4 regions of the Paenibacillus sp. V4I5 genome follow, and region 2 is predicted to be linked to each of the others. Evidence: riboswitches for the same ligand, from Rfam matches in the RefSeq annotation. Region 2 holds a riboswitch; each other region holds the start of a gene.
What was found. Region 2 has a riboswitch for cyclic di-GMP ahead of QFZ78_RS25615 (stalk domain-containing protein). Riboswitches for the same ligand answer to the same signal wherever they lie in the genome.

Region 1: it holds a riboswitch for cyclic di-GMP, as region 2 does, so the genes downstream of both, QFZ78_RS35440 (response regulator) here and QFZ78_RS25615 (stalk domain-containing protein) in region 2, are expected to answer to the same signal.
Region 3: it holds a riboswitch for cyclic di-GMP, as region 2 does, so the genes downstream of both, QFZ78_RS26870 (glycosyltransferase family 2 protein) here and QFZ78_RS25615 (stalk domain-containing protein) in region 2, are expected to answer to the same signal.
Region 4: it holds a riboswitch for cyclic di-GMP, as region 2 does, so the genes downstream of both, QFZ78_RS37740 (putative motility protein) here and QFZ78_RS25615 (stalk domain-containing protein) in region 2, are expected to answer to the same signal.

The regions. Positions count from the first base shown of each region.
Region 1 covers NZ_JAUSZB010000002.1:7,450,454-7,455,357, reverse strand. The annotation lists gene QFZ78_RS35450 (ABC transporter substrate-binding protein) at 1-693, opposite strand, end outside; gene QFZ78_RS35445 (hypothetical protein) at 957-1,304, opposite strand; cyclic di-GMP riboswitch class I at 1,621-1,709, shown strand; gene QFZ78_RS35440 (response regulator) at 1,821-2,183, shown strand; gene QFZ78_RS35435 (ParA family protein) at 2,624-3,388, shown strand; gene QFZ78_RS35430 (hypothetical protein) at 3,375-3,620, shown strand; gene QFZ78_RS35425 (Rieske (2Fe-2S) protein) at 3,784-4,143, opposite strand; gene QFZ78_RS35420 (amidohydrolase family protein) at 4,159-4,904, opposite strand, start outside.
Region 2 covers NZ_JAUSZB010000002.1:5,167,194-5,172,097, forward strand. The annotation lists gene QFZ78_RS25610 (3D domain-containing protein) at 492-1,181, shown strand; cyclic di-GMP riboswitch class I at 1,383-1,477, shown strand; gene QFZ78_RS25615 (stalk domain-containing protein) at 1,533-4,202, shown strand; gene QFZ78_RS25620 (S-layer homology domain-containing protein) at 4,274-4,904, shown strand, end outside.
Region 3 covers NZ_JAUSZB010000002.1:5,469,996-5,474,899, forward strand. The annotation lists gene QFZ78_RS26855 (hypothetical protein) at 1-44, opposite strand, end outside; gene QFZ78_RS26860 (hypothetical protein) at 41-1,537, opposite strand; gene QFZ78_RS26865 (class I SAM-dependent methyltransferase) at 1,564-2,304, opposite strand; gene QFZ78_RS26870 (glycosyltransferase family 2 protein) at 2,305-3,288, opposite strand; cyclic di-GMP riboswitch class I at 3,371-3,461, opposite strand; gene eutL (ethanolamine utilization microcompartment protein EutL) at 3,827-4,483, shown strand; gene QFZ78_RS26880 (BMC domain-containing protein) at 4,504-4,904, shown strand, end outside.
Region 4 covers NZ_JAUSZB010000002.1:7,982,708-7,987,611, reverse strand. The annotation lists gene dapA (4-hydroxy-tetrahydrodipicolinate synthase) at 1-369, opposite strand, end outside; gene QFZ78_RS37745 (LysR family transcriptional regulator) at 493-1,368, shown strand; gene QFZ78_RS37740 (putative motility protein) at 1,431-1,637, opposite strand; cyclic di-GMP riboswitch class I at 1,652-1,738, opposite strand; gene pyrE (orotate phosphoribosyltransferase) at 1,813-2,460, opposite strand; gene pyrF (orotidine-5'-phosphate decarboxylase) at 2,501-3,190, opposite strand; gene carB (carbamoyl-phosphate synthase large subunit) at 3,245-4,904, opposite strand, start outside.

The DNA of each region.
Region 1 (4,904 bases), 2.3 Mb from region 2:
TTGGCCGTAGTATTTAACGACTCCTTTGTTCAACTCCTTAATTTTTGCAAAAGCTTGATCCTCATTAAACGTAGCATTTCCAGCAACGACAGATGCTGCATCCAAGACCATTGGGCCAGTTGTCCCCGTGATGTTAGGAAGTGTCAGCTTTTTGGAGAGTTCTGGACTCCATAGGTCGCTCCATGACTTGATTTCTTTGGTTGTTGCTTTCGGATTGTAAGCAATGCCTAGTCGACCTACCGTGTAGGCTGGACCATAATCTTCACCCAGCGGCGCCTTGGCCAGATCATAAATGTCTTTCAAATTCGGAATCCTACTGCGGTCGATCTTATCGAACAGTCCCGCTTCAATTCCTTGTTGTGCGTAATAGTCAGATAAATAAATGAGATCCACACTCGAGCTGCCCTGCTTCACTTTGTTCATACGTTCTGCGTTATTTCCTATCTCCAGAACAATCTTGGCATTATGCTCCTTCTCAAACGGCGCGTACACTTCTTTCTTAAAGAAATCATCCGCAAAACCCCAGGTGGAAATGATTAAAGTTGTAGGTTCCCCTTTGGATGCCGCTGTGGCAGCTGCTGTGGGTGCTGTCGTAGCTCCACTTGTATTACCCTGGTCCTTCGTGCCGCAACCTGTTAAGGCTAGTCCTACTACAGATAAAGAAATTAAACCACGAACCATTTTTTGTCTCATCATTCATCGTCCTCCCAAGTTTTATCATGTATAATTTTAATGCGTGAATCCCCTGTTAAATTTTTACTAGTATTCTTCATGACCCCAGAAATATGCGCGTTTCGCCTTAAATCCAGCTATACAAAAAAAAAAGAAAAGTACCCTTGATAGAAAGAAGCTTCTAATCAAGAGCACTCTTCATTGTAAACAATGCAAAGTGACATCTATTGGTATACATGTGGTTTCCTCTTAAGATAAATCAAAAGAGAACACCTTCGACTAAACTATTCGGTTTGTTTAAGAATAATGTTCGTTATTGCCCATTGCGTCGGCGGATCATAATCCCTTAATACCGCATCCATGGATAAGCCCAGTTCTTGCTCCAGCCTGTCCCGGATTCTCTTCTTGTATATAGAGGACATATAAAAATCGACTTCGTGTTTGAGCGTTGGCGCCTCGCCTTCCAATGCAGTTGAACGCGGTGAGCGGCGGTGCTTGGCATGAAAAGTAATAATATTCTGATCAATTGAAACCTTCAGCAATGTTGTGCCAAACCCAAACAACTCTTTGGAGATTTCGTTATAGAGGTGACACAGCTTCTTCTTGTATTCATTAGAATCTAGTTGTGGCATGGAATCACCTTCAAGATCAATTATCAACCCTTATGCGTTAAAATCTATCTTAATAATACATAGGATTTCAGAATTAATCAAGAGAATCGTTCGTCTTTCTCACTGAAATCGGGCATTATTTACCTATAACACATCTAAATGATCCAATTTCCCGAATGTCTTACAAATATTGCTTGATATTCGCGACGGATTCGGGCAGCATAACTCATCTTGGTTAACATAAATCAAGGGCTGCCTCGCTGAAACTTTTAATACTAGTACTTTATTACTAGTATTAAGAGTGCTATACTTTAGAATACATAGTAATTCTTCTGCTAAACGATAAGAGCAAAGCTAATGAAAATTAGTGACGCAAAGCTAAAGGAGCTAAGGCGAAATACTTCGCTATGCTTGCCAGTTACCGAAGGAAGGGATATATCCACAACTCCCCTTATTCTTCTTTTAAGGGGAGTTTTCCTTATGTTCTATAACAGTAAATAGCTAGGTAGAAAGTCCCTCTGAAAGGTGATAATTAATATGGCGAGACTAATGGTTGTTGATGATTCTATCTTTATGCGATTGATGATTAAGAACATCCTCTTAGAATTAGGGCATGAAATTGTAGCCGAAGCATCGAATGGACTTGAGGCCATCTCTCTTTTTTTACAGCATTCACCTGACATGATTACGTTGGATATCACAATGCCCGAGATGGATGGTATTACGGCATTAAAGGAAATTAAAAGTTACAAGAGCGATTCAAAGATCATTATGGTATCCGCAATGGGGCAACAATCCTTTGTTATTGAAGCCATTACCCTTGGCGCTAGAGATTTTATTGTGAAGCCTTTTGATAAAGACAGGGTAGCTGAAGCTGTAAAAAAGGTACTGAGTTCGTGAATGCCCACAATGCTCTCCACCTGAATGCCTCGCCATTCAACTTTTTGGACCATCACTTATTTAGCCGTGATTATGTATTTCGATACGGATTCATTCTTACTCTACTAATGATTACGGTTTTACATGTATCTGTTTTTCCAAAGTTTGATATATATGCTTTCTATCTACTTTCTGTCATATTTTGGGCATCGGATTTTCGAATAAACCGCTGGTGGTTCTAATCATTCTTTGTTCATTCGTAGTTTTGTTGAGGTCCTATTATTTTGGCGAAAAGTGACCTTATGGATACATATACAGAAAATTGATTTGAAAGAGAAATTCCTGGCGCTATGGTTGCCGAATACACTCTCAACTTGACCGTGCATGACCCCCTTTTAAATAGATCTATTGTAGAACTATATACAGGAATAAAGGTTTACAGAAATAAGGAGGAATGGGTTATGGGAGCCATTATTTCAATCGGTAATCAAAAAGGCGGCGTTGGCAAAACGACAACCACGGCCATCACGGGGTATCTTCTCTCTAAGAAGTACAAGGTTCTCTGTGTCGACTTCGATAGCCAAGGCAATTTGACACAGTTTCTTACTCAACGAGATATACACGATTACTCCAAAATGACTATTTTTGAGGCATGTAAAAACATGAATCCCACCCCCTACATCCGCAAGTTAACCTACAACCTTCACTTCATTCCGGCTGATGAAATGCTTGCAACTCTGCCCATGCTTATCCATCAAAATCCTTCAATGAGTTCGACCATTTTGAGAGATACACTACATAAAGTAAAGGCCAGATACGACTACATACTTATTGATTTACCTCCAAATCTCGGAGAGCACACGATTAATGGTTTAGTAGCTTCCGACTATGCAATCGTCATGCTACAATGCGAACCAATGTGTTATGACGCGCTGGACAGATACATCGCAACAATGATTCACATCAAAGAGGTTAAAAAACTGGACCTTGTTTTATGCGGCATATTGCCAACAATGATCGATTCTAGAACAATCATTGATAAAACAATCATTGATAGGGTAAGGAGAGAATACGAGGGAGTTGTGTTTCGATCGGAAATAAAGCGAAGAAATAGAATCAAGGAGTTTTCTATTACAGGAATACAGGAATACAGTAATATGGATACATCGGCATTAAGCAATTATAGAAATTTTGTCGAGGAGCTGGAGCAGCGTGTCCAAGCGTGATGCGATTGAACAGTTATTAGGAAAACGGCGGAGTCAAGAAATACAGGAAACTGTAAATACAGGTATACAGAAACCTGTAAATAAGAAAAAAGCAACATTTGATTTCGATGAACAATTCCATACTGAGTTAAAGATATTCGCCGCGAAACAGAATAAGAAGATGGTTGATGTTGTGGTAGAGGCCGTGAAAGAGTATATGCGAAGACATAAAAATAACCCACCGGTCGAGTAGGCCCTTCGGATAATTTAAATAACAGTTTGCTCTAATTGCCATTTTTTAATAAACATTAGCAACTTAAATGAATTCAGTTCTATCCTGTTACAAAAAGAATAAAGGGGATCGAATAGGAGTTTTCAGCCCATTCGATCCCTCCTATTTCGCTTATTCTCGTTGTCTACTTTCTTTCCAGATCAACACCAACTTTGCCGTCTTGCACATTCACCTTATACGTTTTTACCCAAATCTTTTCGCTGAATAAAGATTTGCCGGTTCGAATATCGAATTCCCAGCCATGCCAGGGGCAGCGGATGATTTCGCCCATTTTACCGTACTCGTATTCATACACGTCCGAAGGGAGCGTAGTACCAGATACGAGTCCTGCGCACATCGGCGCCCCCTGGTGGGGGCAATAATTGTTTAAAGCGTAATATTCATTGTTTATCCGGTAAATGCCGATGCTCTTCCCCTCGATTGTGACGACGGCGTGACCGCCTTCGGAGACAGCGTCCGCATCCAGCACGTAATGTACCGTCATAAGGTCCTCCGTGAGTTAAAGGTTATATAGGCTTTTGGCATTTTCGTAAAAGATTTTACGCTTCGCCTCCGGCTTTAGTCTCCGCAGAATCATACTTGGTGAATCGAAATCCCAATGCGGATAATCACTCGAATACAGAATCATATTCTCGGCATCAATCATATTGAACAAATCGATCAAATGCTGCGGATTATCCGGTTCCTCAATGGGCTGTGTAGTTAAATAACAATGCTCTCGAATGTACTGACTAGGCAGCTTCTTCAGCCAAGGGACGGTAGAGCGGAGCGCTTTATAGTTCTTATCCAGCCTCCACATCAGATGCGGCAGCCAAGCAATACCTCCCTCGGTTAGCACTACTTTCAACCGCGGGAACTTCTCAAATACGCCCTCGCATACCATGCTGACAAGATGAGCCATGAACATCTGCGACAAGCATGTGTGCCACTCGATGTAACGGGACGGATACCCAGCAGCGGTAGGTGCCGTGGAGCTGCCCCCTCCTTCCGCGCCTGGATGAATCGCAATAGGTAGACCATTCCGCTCCGCAGCCTCATAGATAGGATGATACTGTCGCTGGCCGAGGGGGGCACGAGCCGCACTAGAAATCATCACTTCGACGATATCGGGATGGCCCCCGACGCGGTCGATCTCTTTCGCGGCAAGAGATGGGTCCTGTGTGGCGACGGCCATGGCGCCTTTGAACGCCTTGTGTTTACCAAGCCATTCGGCGATCAAAAAATCGTTGTAGGCAGAGCAAATCA
Region 2 (4,904 bases):
TGTCTTATTTATAAACACAATATACTCCGTATGGAATATTCCTGTCAAGGAATATTTAATAAATGAAATCGCTGCTTCGTGAAAAAACAAGAAAGACTATCATACCGGCATTCTTTCACATATAAACGTTTGTTAGTATATTCCAAGATTCATTTTGTATGCGATTCAAGCTTTTCTTATTTCTTTACCCATTTTATCTTGCTTATTTTTTGGCACTCTGTCCGCCTTGTTTATCATCTTTTTGCCATCAATGCCGCTTCTTCCGTTTCCTTTTGCAAACTGTGAATGTTTATTTGCACGCCTGCTGCCGTTAACTGAACACCAATATCATCATTGTAAATAGCGTACTATATGTTTCTCTCATGAGGGTGAGTTTATAGTTATTCACTGCCTATCAAAATGAGGAAGTTTAATACGAGACGTATATAAATCATAGAATTGGTCGAATCTAGTAGCTATAACTCTATTATTTTTTATGAGGAGGAAATACTATGTTTCGTAAAATTCTTTATGTTACTTTGACGCTTCCGTTGCTGCTTTGTTTGTGGCAGGTGAAACCCGCCTATTCGTACCCTGAAAGTGAAGATGGGGGGGAATTACCTCCTACGTATAGTATGGCAAGAAATGCAGGTCCTGTGGAAGAAGCCTCTCAAGCTGAACTTGTTCAGCCTAGGACGCAGTATCAAGTGGACCGAGGGGATACGCTGTATAAAATTGCTCGGGATTTTGGCATATCAGTAGATGATCTTATCAACTCTAACGATATTCCGAATCCGAACCAGCTAACGATTGGTCAAAGTCTAACGATTCCGATGGGTGAAGATGAGGTTGGTTTACCTAATGGTCAAAAGAAAATTATCAAAAAAGTGCTGAACACAACCCTTACCGCATATACAGCAGGCTTTGAATCAACAGGTAAAAAGGCTTCCCATCCCATGTACGGCATCACATTTAGTGGTCTTAAAGCCAAAGAAGGACGCACAATAGCCGTGGATCCGGCTGTTATTCCTTTAGGATCTACGGTGTTCATTGACGGCATCGGTATTCGTAAAGCGGAGGATATTGGTTCTGCTATTCGCGGTTCCAGAATTGATGTATTCATGAATGATTTGAGCGAAGCTCAGGAATTCGGCGTGAAGAAGAATGTGAAAGTCTATTTACTAGACAAAGAGAATGTTTAAATCGATAGACAATTTACTAGGGCTAAGGGTCAACTGGATCATCCGGTTGGCCTTTTTTGTGTGAAAGCACACACTTTGTGTATGGATTTCCTCTTTTTTGTAGAAAAGTGTTGAATTTTGAAATAACGTGGATTAATATGGAAAACAGTCAGTTCTAAATAACTAGTACGAATGAGTAAAAATACCTAATAACCAAGCTATAATGAACAAAGGCAAATCCATCGAAAGGTGGAGACGCAAAGCCACGGGTCTAAGCCATGAGTCACAACTCATGGGATGATAGCCGGGTTGCTCTATTGAGCTTGGTTTTTTGTGTTATCTAACATGGAGATTGAGAAGGAGCGAGTGCGTATGAGGTTTATAGGAAAGAAATTATGGGTGCTTATCTTGATGATTGCCATCGGTGCAGGGTCTTTTGGTTTACTGCCAAAAAGCGCATTTGCAGAGTTATTCACCTCAACAGACAAGCCAATGGAGTACACGTTGCCTGTGTCTGCTGCGAAGATCACAGGCAATCAGATGGTTTACCTAGGGCAAGATAATCCAGGTTGGTGGCAGGTGTTCAGCCGCAACTTGGAGTCAGGAGAGTTGAATCAACTCACTGACACTAAGACGTATAAGCAATATTTATCGGCAGGAGGAGGATATGCCGTCTATTTGGAGGCTCAAAAGCATGTCGTGCTTATAAATCTTCTAACCGGTGAAGTAACCGAGACTGAAATTCCTCCGTATCCTTATGATCAGATTGGCACTGATGGGAAATATATTGTTTTCTATAAGCCAATTGAAGGGATGCTCGGGGTTTATAACCTGGAAACTAAAGTAACCAAAGAGATCGGAAAAGGCAAAAGCGCTTTAATCGATGATGGTATTGTCGTTTATATTAGCAATACAGGCAGCATAGAACGCTACGACGCAAAGGATGGATTATCCAGAACATTGTACAAGCCAACAGATGGTTACGTCAGGGGTGGTAACGAATTTGCGTTTGACGGCAAGAACGTTATCTGGACTCATTCGCTCTATCCCAAGCCAGGTTTTCAAACACGTATGCTAAACGTTGAAGAAATCGACACCCTTCCACAAGTGCTAAGCACCTTCAATGAATTTGGAATTCCCCCCCAAACTTCCATTGGGACTGGCATAGCAGCATGGCCCGTGTTCGAAAATGGAGCTTACCATATTATCGCTGCAGATATTGCTTCAAGACAAACGGGCATTGTTGGAGACAAAGAGTTCCTCATTGGCATCTACAACGACCAGCTTGTGCTGAGAATGAAGGACGAAACCATCAAATTTCGTCAGCTCCAAAAGACAGGTGAAGGTCAGATAGCAGACACGCTCGTTTCGGCTGTTCCTTATTTCGATAGTGTCCCTGCTGGTGTCAGAGAAAGTATCGGAAAATTAGGTTATATTAAAAAACTGTCCACGCAGGACAATAGCGTAACCGTTTACTCACCAAAAGTCCCAGACTCTGATTTTTATGAGGCTGTCACTATTAGCTTCAGTGATGATAAAGATTTAGCGCTTACCAAAGCACTTAAGCCTAGCCAAAAAATGGTCAGCTACCCATGGACAGTATCTTTTGATTCACGTAATGACGTCCTGAAACTCTCGATGACCTACATGAAGCAAAGAGTTCCAGCAGGAGAGCAGAACAAACTTGGTATTTATCGACTTGATTCCGGTGTATGGACATATATGGGCGCTTTGTTCGAGGAGAATAACACACGGTTATATACAGACATTATGGAATCAGGCGTGTATGCTGTGCTATACTTCGATGTCCCGAATGAGTTTGTTCGTGATTATTGGATGCAGAAGCGAATCGAACAATTGAATACGGATAAACCGATTCGAGTTTTCTTGGACGGAGAAGAAGTAACCTTCCATCAGTCCCCTATGCTGAAGGACGGATCAACGACGGTTGAATTTAGACCTATTTTCGAAAAGCTAGGATTGGAAATTGAATGGAATGATTCGAAACAGAGCGTTAAAGGAACGAGTCAGGGTAAGTCACTCTCTCTCATACTGGGACAGGAAGAAGCAGACGTTAATGGCATTACTACCTCATTGCCAACCGCTCCTTTTCTAAACCAAGGCTATACGTTCGTTCCGCTGCGCTTTGTTGGCGAAGCAACAGGACGCAAGGTACTGTGGGACGCTAATCTGAAAGCCGTCTATATCTACGATCCCGCAACCGAAGGAAAGCTATATGATGACAACGGCGCACTTATGTACGAGGGTCAACTCAAGAACGGTCAAATGAACGGTAAAGGAAAACTATACCGCGATAATGGATCGCTATGGTACGACGCCGTGTTCCTCAATAATGATGTCGTTGGACCAGGTGTCATCTATTTTTCAGGTAACCAATACGGTCGTGACCGAACGGGTGAAATTGCGATTGCGGAAAAGTTCGAGAGTGGACGCCAGACAGGATACGTTATCAACATTGATGACAGCAGCTTCATAGCTTTTGAAGGTGAAACTAAATTAGGGATTTTTAATGGAAAAGGAAAGTTATACCTCGCAGATAAGCTTGTCTACGATGGCGAGTATAAAGACAATCTATATGACGGATATGGCAAATATTTTATCAATGAAGAGCTTCAGTACGAAGGCAATTGGGTTAAGAATATCCCTAATGGACACGGGAAAACTTATGAAAAATCGGAAGATAAGGTTTATCTCTACGAAGAGGGACAATATGTTGACGGAATGCTTAACGGGAAGGGAACTCAATATTATTCATCGGGTGCCAAATATTACGAAGGGAATTTCGTAAAAGGAGGCACGAGCAACGGCACATACTACTATGAAGATGGTAAATTATGGATTGAACTTACACTTAAAGAAAATGGAACCTATTTCGCGACAATCTATTACGAAAATGGCGAACGTTATGTTGGCGAATATTCCAAAACTTACATGACCCGTCATGGCCAAGGAACTACGTACGATAAGGATGGTAACGTAATCTTCCAGGGTAAGTATAAGATTGACGTACCCCAGCCTTAAAATCTGCCAAAGCAGTAAAAGGCAATCTCTGAAAAGGGATGACGCAAAGCTAAAATTCTAGGAGGTTCAGGATGGAAGGGTTAGTCTATAAGGCGCAAGTTAAAAGAAAGATTGCTTCAGTTCTTATATTATTCTTATTATTCTTCACTGTGAGTAATGTATTTTACCGTTCTACTAGCCATGCATCAACAACAGCTATCAGTAATGTACTGAATAAAAGTATTATTGACTGGAAGCTGGATGAGGCAGCCGGTTACATTTATGCGATTACAAGCGATACGAATGAGCTGCTGTTTATCCGTACAAATGATTTGCAGATCGTAAAACAACTTGCCATTGGATCCAGCCCGTCTGGAATTGCCATGGATAATGGGAAGTTGTACATCCCCCTATCGGGGGCGACGCAAATTAAGGTTGTCGACATCGCCTCACAAGCCGTGTCATCGACGATTAATACAGCGGGCGGCCGATCTCCATTTCGTTTAGCTGTTGATGGGAATAAACTTTACTATGTTGTCAAGGACAACTCTAGTTTTATTTATGATATTAATTTAACTTCCAATCAAGAGACACAAGTTGACGTATACCCAAATGATTACTATATGGCTGATCTCGTTGTGGATACAACAACTCACACGTTGTATGTGGGCGAAAGTGGCTTGTCTGGTACCGATCTAGCTGCTTATAGTACCCAGACAGACA
Region 3 (4,904 bases), 300 kb from region 2:
CTGCTTACAACAAAAAGCAATAGAATGATCTTGAGTGCTTTCATTGATAGATCTTCCTCAGATCCCACACCTGACCAAAGCTGCCTGTAAAGTCCGGCTCATGTAATTGCTTCTTCACTTCATCCAGTTCAACTTCCGATAAGGAGTTTACTAATTTGTTGGAATCCGCAGTTGGAAGAATCAGAAAGTCAGGCCGGTCCGAATGAATGATATCCATTATATAACCGGATCGGAGGCCGTTTAGGGAACGCTCGAATGCGGTCCATTGGTGAACACCTTTGGTCGCTTCCAGAATAAACGGATCGAAACGTCCGTCCGCGAGCACATCTCCGCCCCTGAACATCACGTAACCGGAAGAGCCATAGTCAGAAAGGACCTTAGGCCGGTCGATAGTGTTATTCTTGTGAAGGATGTAAGTCATCTCTTCTACCGGATATTTCGTAACGGGCTGCTTATATGGCGTCAACAGAACGGTGGAAAAGTTGAGTAGTAACCCCAATACGATCAAGGGAAGCACTATTTTCAATCGTATATAGGGCTCCAAGCTCTTAAATACACGCAACCACTTATATGGATCAATGATAACAGCCAAGAAGTAAGGTAGAAACAGCACGAGGAACAGAAATTGTTTGTAGCTGGCTAGACCTAGGTACAGTATTCCAATAAAAAGCATGAGGCGGAACGGCCTTCCCTTAATGCTGTACACGCCGGAAAGCACAAATACAATCAAAGTGATAAAACTAATGTAATTGCTCGAAAAGGGAATGGGTTTCCACTCATCAATCATTTGAGTAAAAGGACTTTCACCTAAAGTCAAAAAGTAGGTTAAGCTCTGCAGCCCTCCGAAATTAGCAATCCCGCCAATTACGATGAAAATCAATGCGATAAGATCATATCGATTTAACTTCTTTTCCCATATTCTTTCGAATACTTGCATCATGAAAAACACCGCGATGACCGCCCATACGCCCGTATGCACGTTGGCTAAAATCAAGGATAAAATCCCAAGCATTCCTGCTTTTTTTACGGATGCATCCATGGCAAACCGTCTAAGCCATACGGCGAACCAAACAACAAGACCCGCAGAAATTATTTGTGGGCGAATTTTGAAGTAGGCTATATAAATGTAGAACGCGAACAAAGGTAGAACGACATACACCAAAAAAGGGTGCATCTTAGGAAGGCCCATCTCTTGTCTCGAGATCTCCATCAATCGATACAGCCCGACAGTTAATATGAAAACCGACAGCAGTGTGAAGATATGTACGCCATTCCACTCCCATAAGCTGTACAAGCCGCCGACGATCCACTGGAAACCGACTTCATGAGGTACATAAGACAGGTTCTCGCCGGCAAACGTATGGATCGCCTTATCAATGACTTTACCCTGCGTGATCATTTCCTTCCCGACTTCAATGTGCCAGAACGTATCGGGATCATTACGGGAAGAATGGACATCCATGAAAATGAATATGAACATAAAGATTGCAGCGTAGACGGCGAATACGACTCTTTGAAACAGCACTTTGTTATTCATAGTTGTGGCTCCCTTACCCTAGCTAGCTATACTTTTTGGCCAATCGCCATGATGGAGACTCCAAATGGCAATTTACCGTGTTTCAAAACATGTCTCTCACTGGACATAACATATGTAAGCAGCTTATTAATGAAAGGCGAAGGCATAGATAGGTCATCCGATTTTTGCATAAAACCCAATTTCTTATGTAGGATTCTCACAAGTGCAATCACCGGAAAGAGCCAGGTATTGAAATAGCTTGCATGCTTCGGTTGAAGGTTGCAATGCTGCATTTTCCCAACCAGTTCGTGTAATCGATATCTTCTCTTATGATGATGAGACTCATCGTGATTGCTCCATAAGAAAGAGAAGGCAGGGACTGTGATGAGCAGACTCCCCCCCGGTTTTAATTTTCCAGTCAATGCGTTAAGCGCCCCTATATCATCTTCAATATGCTCGAGCACATCCAAGAGAACAATCAGATCGAAGGATTCATCAGCTAATGGAACCTGATCCGGCAAGCTGCCGATATAGACGGATTTCCCGCTTTTGGATCTTGCAATTTCAGCTGCATCATGTTCCATTTCGAGGCCAATGACCTCGCAGCCTAATCGAGACAACATAGCCAAGTTTCCGCCGGTTCCACAGCCTGCATCCAGGATTTTGGAGTGAGGTCCGATGGACCGTAATTGCGATTGTAAAACGGTCTCGATAATGCTGCGCCGGCTGACAAACCACCAGTGCTCTTGCTCCATACGATCCATTTTCCAGTAAATTGTTTGTTCCATTTATTTAACTCCCTCCAGCCGAGGCAGTTCTTTATTATCATCCAAGCCTATTATGCTTTGAGTGAAATACAAAGGACGCCGTTTCGATTCGTTGTAGATTCGCCCCAGATACTCTCCGATGATTCCCAGTGTCGTAAGCTGAACCCCTCCAAGAAAGAGGACCGCCACCATTAAGGAGGGATATCCGGGCACTGCGTTGCCGTGGAGTAGGGTAGTTATGAATAAATAGCAGGCAAAAAGAATAGCGAACAAGGAGATGGCAAAGCCCAAATAAGTCGCCGCTTGCAAAGGTAGGAAAGTGAAGGATGTGATGCCTTCAACGGCAAAATTCCACAACTTCCAATAGTTGAACTTGGTCTTACCGGCAAATCGGGGCTCTCTGCGATAAGAGATGCTTGTCTGATTGAAGCCTACCCAACTGAAGAGGCCCTTCATGAAACGGTGCTGCTCACGAAGTTCTTTCAAGGCGTTGACGACCTTTCTGGACATTAACCGAAAATCACCCGTATCCTGGGGAATAGAGATGGGTGTCAGCCTTCGGATGAACCTGTAAAACAGATGCGCTGTGAGCTTCTTCATTGAAGTTTCGCCATCCCGCTTGGAGCGGGTGGCATAGACCACTTCATAACCTTCTTCCCACTTGGCCAATAGTTCTGGAATAACCTCTGGAGGGTCCTGCAAATCCGCATCAATGGGAATCACAGCATCGCCACGGCAATTGTCGAGGCCTGCCGTTAAAGCGATTTCCTTCCCGAAGTTGCGGGATAGATCAATAATTTTGATACGGCGATCCTTCTCACGAAATCCATGAAGCTTGTCCAGCGTATCATCCTTGCTTCCGTCATTAATAAAAACCATTTCATAATCATAACCGGTCTGATTCATAATGCGCGTGACTCTAAAGTAAAATTCCATGATGTTGGCGCTTTCGTTATAAACAGGTACAATGATCGAAACAAGAAGTCCCTTCATCGTTTTTCTCATGCAACCAACCCCCACTTTTCATCCTATTATGGGCAAATAAAAAAGCCCCTTTCACCAAAAAGGGGCATAAAACTCCCGCAGCTTTGGTAACTGGCTGGCATAGTGCACGGATGTGCACGTTAGCCCCTGTAGCTTTGCGTCCCCGGCTTTCACCGGATTTGCCTTGTTCATGTTCGCGAAAGATTCTTTCAAAAATCGATATATAACCTTATCATACGACATGTCGGGTTCTGGCAATATCCGACAGAAGGATTATTATTCTAGCGGTGTTGCGGTATAAATGAACTAGCTCTGCCCGGAATTGATTAGAGATTTAGAACTATACCGAATCAGGTCGCCTATAGATTTCTATTAAAATGGATGGATCAGGAATAACGATTACATAAGCAAAATAGGTATAATTGTTGTACAACCCGCATATCCATAATCAAAAGCATAAATAGCAGGCAAAGGTGCCTTAGGTCCAAGAACGATACGTCGTTCTCTGCACCTGGGCACCTTTTTGTTTTCATTCATTCGGGGTGAAGAGGTGAAAGGAGTGAAACAACAACCAATTCGAGCCATTCCGCTCGCTATTAGGATCATCCCTAATGTGGATGCCGGCTTGGCACTTCAGTTGGAATTGAAGCCGGGCATTCGCAGCCTCGGTCTGTTAACGTCCAGCATTGATGACGTGGGCTACACCGCTATCGATGAAGCAACGAAGCATGCAGTAGTCGAAGTGGTGTATGCTCGTTCATTTTATGCGGGATCAGGTCATGCTTCTGGACCGCTTTCAGGAGAATTTATTGGGATCATAGGCGGTGCATCGCCTGCCGAAGTGAGAAGCGGGTTAGATGCGGCTATCCAAGTGATGGAGACTGGAGCTTGTTTTTACGCCCTCAACGACGAGGGAACGCATGCTTACTATGCTCATGTTGTCTCCAGAACTGGTTCTTATCTGTCCAACTTAGCAGACATTCAAGAAGGAGAGCCTCTTGCTTATTTGATTGCTCCGCCACTCGAAGCCGTGTACGCACTCGATGCCGCACTGAAGGCGGCCGATGTGCGTATGTGCAAGTTTTATGGCCCTCCGACGGAGACGAACTTTGCGGGAGGATTACTAACAGGCAGTCAATCTGCTTGTACGGCAGCAGCAGAAGCGTTCGCAGAGGCTGTTCGAAGCATTGCTCGAGAGCCTAAGAAAATAGGGTAAAAAGAAGCGGGTGTTTACAAATGGATGGAAGATTGATGTCTTTGGGCATGATCGAAACTTACGGTCTGCCTGCCTTGATTGCAGCCGCAGACGCTGCAGCCAAAACGGCAGATGTGAAGGTAACGACTTATGAAAAAGTGGATGCCGGCATCGTAACGATCTATATTCTAGGCGATGTTGCAGCGGTCAAAGCTGCCGTGGATGCAGGTGCTGCAGAAGCGAAGAGAGTGGGCAAGCTGTTATCCACACATGTTATACCGCGACCGGATCCTTCTGTACACGCGATGATTCAGGAGGCTTGGGCAAAAAACCAGCCGAAAGATTCACCGAAGGAGGAACGCAATAAGGTTATCACGACGCCGGAAGTGAGTGCGCCGAATTGGAGCAAGATGAGCGTAGCACAGCTTAGAGAACTTGCGCA
Region 4 (4,904 bases), 2.8 Mb from region 2:
GATCCCTTGTTGACTCGGCCGATTATAGTAAGGCACAACGACTAAAACGGCGTCAGCCCCTAATTTCCCTGCAGCCTCCGTCTTTTTCACCGTGGACAAGGTAACATTCGTTCCTGTACCTACAATGAGCGGAACATCTACTTGCGCAGCCTCGCGAGCCGCTTGTGCTGTAGCGAACAAGATCGCCATTTCCTCATTTGTAATCGTCGGCGATTCCCCTGTCGTTCCATTGACGACCAGTCCGTCTACCTCATCTTGAAATAAATTGTAAGCTAGATTATAGAAAGAGGCTGCATCCACCTCGTATTCCTCATCAAATGGCGTAATAATGGGAACATAGATCCCGTTTAAGTCTTTTTCTCTTAACATCCCAATCATCTCCCAATCCTCATTCATTTGTACATTCACTTTAGCATGGATCATTGAATCACAGTTAGCTATAATAAATGATAAGACTCATCAAAAATTTTGATATTAAAGCGAGGGGTTCCCATGGATTTAACCTATTTCCGAACCTTTCGGGAGGTTGCACGGAGAAAGAGCTTTACACGAGCTGCCGAAGAATTGGGCTATGCGCAATCCAGTATTACGATGCAAATTCAGAAGCTGGAACGAGAGTATGGCGTACCATTATTCGAAAGATATGGACGTCAGCTTCGATTAACAGCACCTGGTGAAAGCTTGTTAAAGCTGGTCTTGCAAATGCTTGACCTCTATGATCAATCCAAAGAAATGATAACAAGTGAGGTTAGCGGAACACTGACCATCGGTACGATTAACTCACTCGCAGCTTACTATTTACCGCCCTATTTACATGTGCTGAAACAGCTTTACCCTGGTCTTAATATCCAGCTCTTCCCTGACAGTGAAGCTTCGCTTATTACCAAAGTAAGAGAAGGGGATTATGATATAGGGCTAATATTAGATCGTTATCCGGCAGACACCGCACTTGCATGCACGAAAGTCAGAGAAGAACCTTTGGTTTTGGTAGCACCGCTTGAGCATCCGCTAACGAAGCGAGCACAAATACAGCTAACTGATTTTCAACAAGCCGAATTTATCGTTACTGAAGAGGGCTGCATCATCTATCGAGGTATGTTTGAAAAGTTACTAAAAGATCATGCTGTCCCGCTTCAAATTGGATTTGAGCTCGGTAATTTAGAAACAATTAAGCACTGCGTCATGAATGGCCTTGGCATCGCCCTGCTGCCCCAAATTGCCGTACAGAACGAACTGGAACAAGGGAAACTTGCCCATCTTCCTTTTTCACATTCGGACTTAAAACTGGATCTTCAACTGCTGCTCCACCCCAAAAAGTGGATGTCCCAGCCCTTGCAAACATTCATTCAACAACTGACTCAAGAATAACCTCGGCAAATAAAAAAAGAAGCTCTCCTTTTCGTAAAGGTAGAGCTTCTTCTGTTATGAACTTATATGCGGATGTCGAGATTACCACCCAAATGCGGTGTCGCAGAAGCGGTAACCAGCTGTTGGGATTTAGCAAAATCCTGTATTAATGTACTAGATGAAGCTGCTTGCATATCACTTACTTTGCTTAAAAGCTGAATGCCAACGGCTTGCTTCAATGCATCTCCACCGCTAATTGCAGTCAGAACACTATTGATATTTACGAGCACTTCTCCTCTCATCGTTCGGTAGCTGGCGAGCATGCGGCCGTAACCGAGAAGCCCCTATAGCTTTGCGTCTGTCGCTTTCGCGTCATTTGCCATTTCGCAGATGTTAGGCAGTACCTAGCACTTATCCAGTATAGGATATTCTTACACAATTCGTCAATCTTCGCATTATAAGTAGCTACAGATCTACACCAAATGCAGCAGGATTTGATCTCCAAGAACGAAGTAATTCCATGTCTTCTTGTTTGATTTTCCCCTTCTCTAAAGCCACTTCAAGCAGTGTGGAGTAATTGGAAAGAGTATACAGTGGCATATCAGCATCTTGGAACGCATCTGTTGCTTTATCTAGCTGATAGGAGAAAATCGCCAGCACACCCAGCGCTACAGCGCCAGCTTCTTTGACTGCAATAGCTGCTTTCAAAGAACTGCCACCCGTAGAGATAAGATCCTCAATCACGATCACCTTTTGACCTGGTTTCACAGTGCCTTCAATCAAGTTCTCTTTGCCATGTCCTTTGGCTTTATCACGAATGTAGATCATCGGGAGACCTAGCTTCTGAGCTACCCAAGCGGCATGAGGAATCCCCGCTGTTGCCGTACCAGCAACAACCTCAGCATCCGGAAATTTCTCTTGGATCAAAGCTGCGAAGCCGTCAGCGATCGCTTCGCGAATAGCTGGGTGTGACATTGTCAGACGATTGTCACAATAGATTGGCGACTTGAGGCCAGAAGTCCACGTAAAAGGCTGCTGCGGTCGAAGTGCTACTGCTTCGATATCTAATAATGACGCTGCAATATGCTGCGCGATTGTTTCGAGTTGACTCATGTTCCTACCACCGTTCCTTCCGTTGTTAGACAAAAGCATACTACACGATTGAATCGATAATCGCTTCAATTGCTGCTCTTGGATCCGCTGCGCCTGTGATCGGTCGACCGATCACGACGTAATCCGTCCCCTGCGCGAACGCCTCAGCCGGCGTCATGATGCGCGACTGGTCACCCACGTCGGCTCCAGCCGGGCGAATGCCTGGCGTCACGGTGACGAACCCGTCACCACACGCCGCCTTAATCGCTGTCACCTCTAGCGGTGACGCGACAACACCCTGCAGCCCCGCAGCATGCGCCAAGCGGGCATAGCGAATGACGGCCTGCTCAACCGTACCGGTCAGGCCGATCTCATCATTCAGCACCTGCACGCTGGTGCTGGTCAACTGCGTCACGCCGATCACGATCGGACGTACAGCTCCAGTTACTAACCCCTTGTCGACACCCTCCAAGGCGGCTTCCATCATCTGCTTGCCTCCGGCAGCATGGACATTGAACACGTCAACCCCAAGGCGCGTCACGCTTTCCGCGCCGCCTTTGACTGTGTTCGGAATGTCATGCATCTTCACATCGAGGAACACCTTGTAGCCGCGATCTTTCAGACTCGCGACGAAGCCGGGACCCGCAGCATAGAACAGTTGCATGCCCACCTTCACGTAACACGGGATGCCTTCGAGCTGCTTTAGCAGCCCTTCAGCACCTTCTGCGTTAGCATAATCCAAAGCGACCATAATGCGTCCAGTAACATCTGTGCGAGTTAACGTACTCAAATTCGTCACTCTCCTTTAGACATGAATTGGCATTGCTCGTGAGGAGAAGTTGATCGTTTCAAGCATATTAACAAGCGCTCTTACTGTATCAAGTGATGTCATACAAACTACACCGTTCTCTACAGCTTCACGACGAATGCGGAAACCATCACGCTCTGGCTCTTTACCTTTCGTCAGTGTGTTCACAACGAACTGTGCATCACCGCTGCGGATGAGATCCAGAATGTTAGGCGAACCTTCGCTCAGCTTGTGAACGGTCGTCACTGGAAGACCAGCTTGTTCGATCGCTGTTGCCGTTCCGCCTGTTGCAATGATTTTATATCCAAGGCGATAGAAGCCTTTTAAGATTTCAATCGCTTCATCTTTATCTTTGTCAGCTACTGTTACAACGACAGATCCTGCTGCAGGAATTTTCATGCCCGCTCCAATTAAGCCTTTGTAGAGTGCTTTGGCAAAATTGATATCGCGCCCCATAACCTCACCCGTCGATTTCATTTCAGGTCCGAGCGTCGTATCTACACGGCGCAGCTTCGCGAAGGAAAACACTGGCACTTTAACCGATACGTACTTGTCTTCCGGCCATAAACCGCCTTGGTAGCCCATATCAGCCAGCTTTTGTCCCATAATGACGCGTGTAGCCACGTTAGCCATCGGGATGTTCGTTACTTTGCTCAAGAAAGGCACGGTTCTGGAAGAACGCGGGTTTACCTCGATCACATACACTTGATCGTTATGAATAACGAACTGGATGTTAACCAGACCAACTACGTTCAGCTCAAGGCCGATTTTCGTCGTAATGTCGATAATTTGTTGTTTAATCTCGTCCGAGACGGATTGCGGTGGATAAACCGCGATGGAGTCACCGGAGTGAACCCCTGCGCGTTCAACGTGTTCCATAATCCCTGGGATTAGAACCGTTTCTCTATCGCAGATCGCATCAACCTCTACCTCTTTACCAAGCATGTAGCGGTCGATCAGGACCGGATGCTCTGGGTTGATTTTCACAGCATATTCCATGTAGCTTAACAATTCTTCATCGGAGTAGACGATTTCCATAGCGCGTCCACCTAGGACGTAAGATGGACGAACGATAACCGGATAACCGAATTTCGCAGCTGTACCCACAGCTTGGTCAACCGATGTAACGGTGCCGCCTGGTGGTTGAGCAATCGAGAGCTTGCTAAGTAAGGCTTCGAATTTCTTACGATCTTCCGCTGTATCGATACTTTCCAAATCAGAACCGAGAATGCGTACACCAGCTTTGTGTAAAGGTGCAGCCAAGTTAATCGCTGTTTGACCACCAAATTGAACGATAACCCCAATTGGGTTTTCACGCTCGATGACGTTCATTACATCTTCAAAGAACAGAGGCTCGAAGTACAAGCGATCGGACGTATTGAAATCCGTTGACACCGTTTCTGGGTTATTGTTGATAATAACCGCTTCGTAACCTGCCGCTTGGATCGCCCAAACCGCATGAACTGTGGAGTAATCGAACTCAATCCCTTGACCGATACGAATCGGACCGGAACCAAGCACCACAACCTTTTCTTTCGTTGTTTCCGTAACTTCATCTTCTTGCTCATAAGTCGAATAGTAGTATGGCGTTGAAGCTTCGAATTCCGCTGCGCAAGTATCTACCATTTTGTAAACCGGCTTAATATTTTGTTGTAAA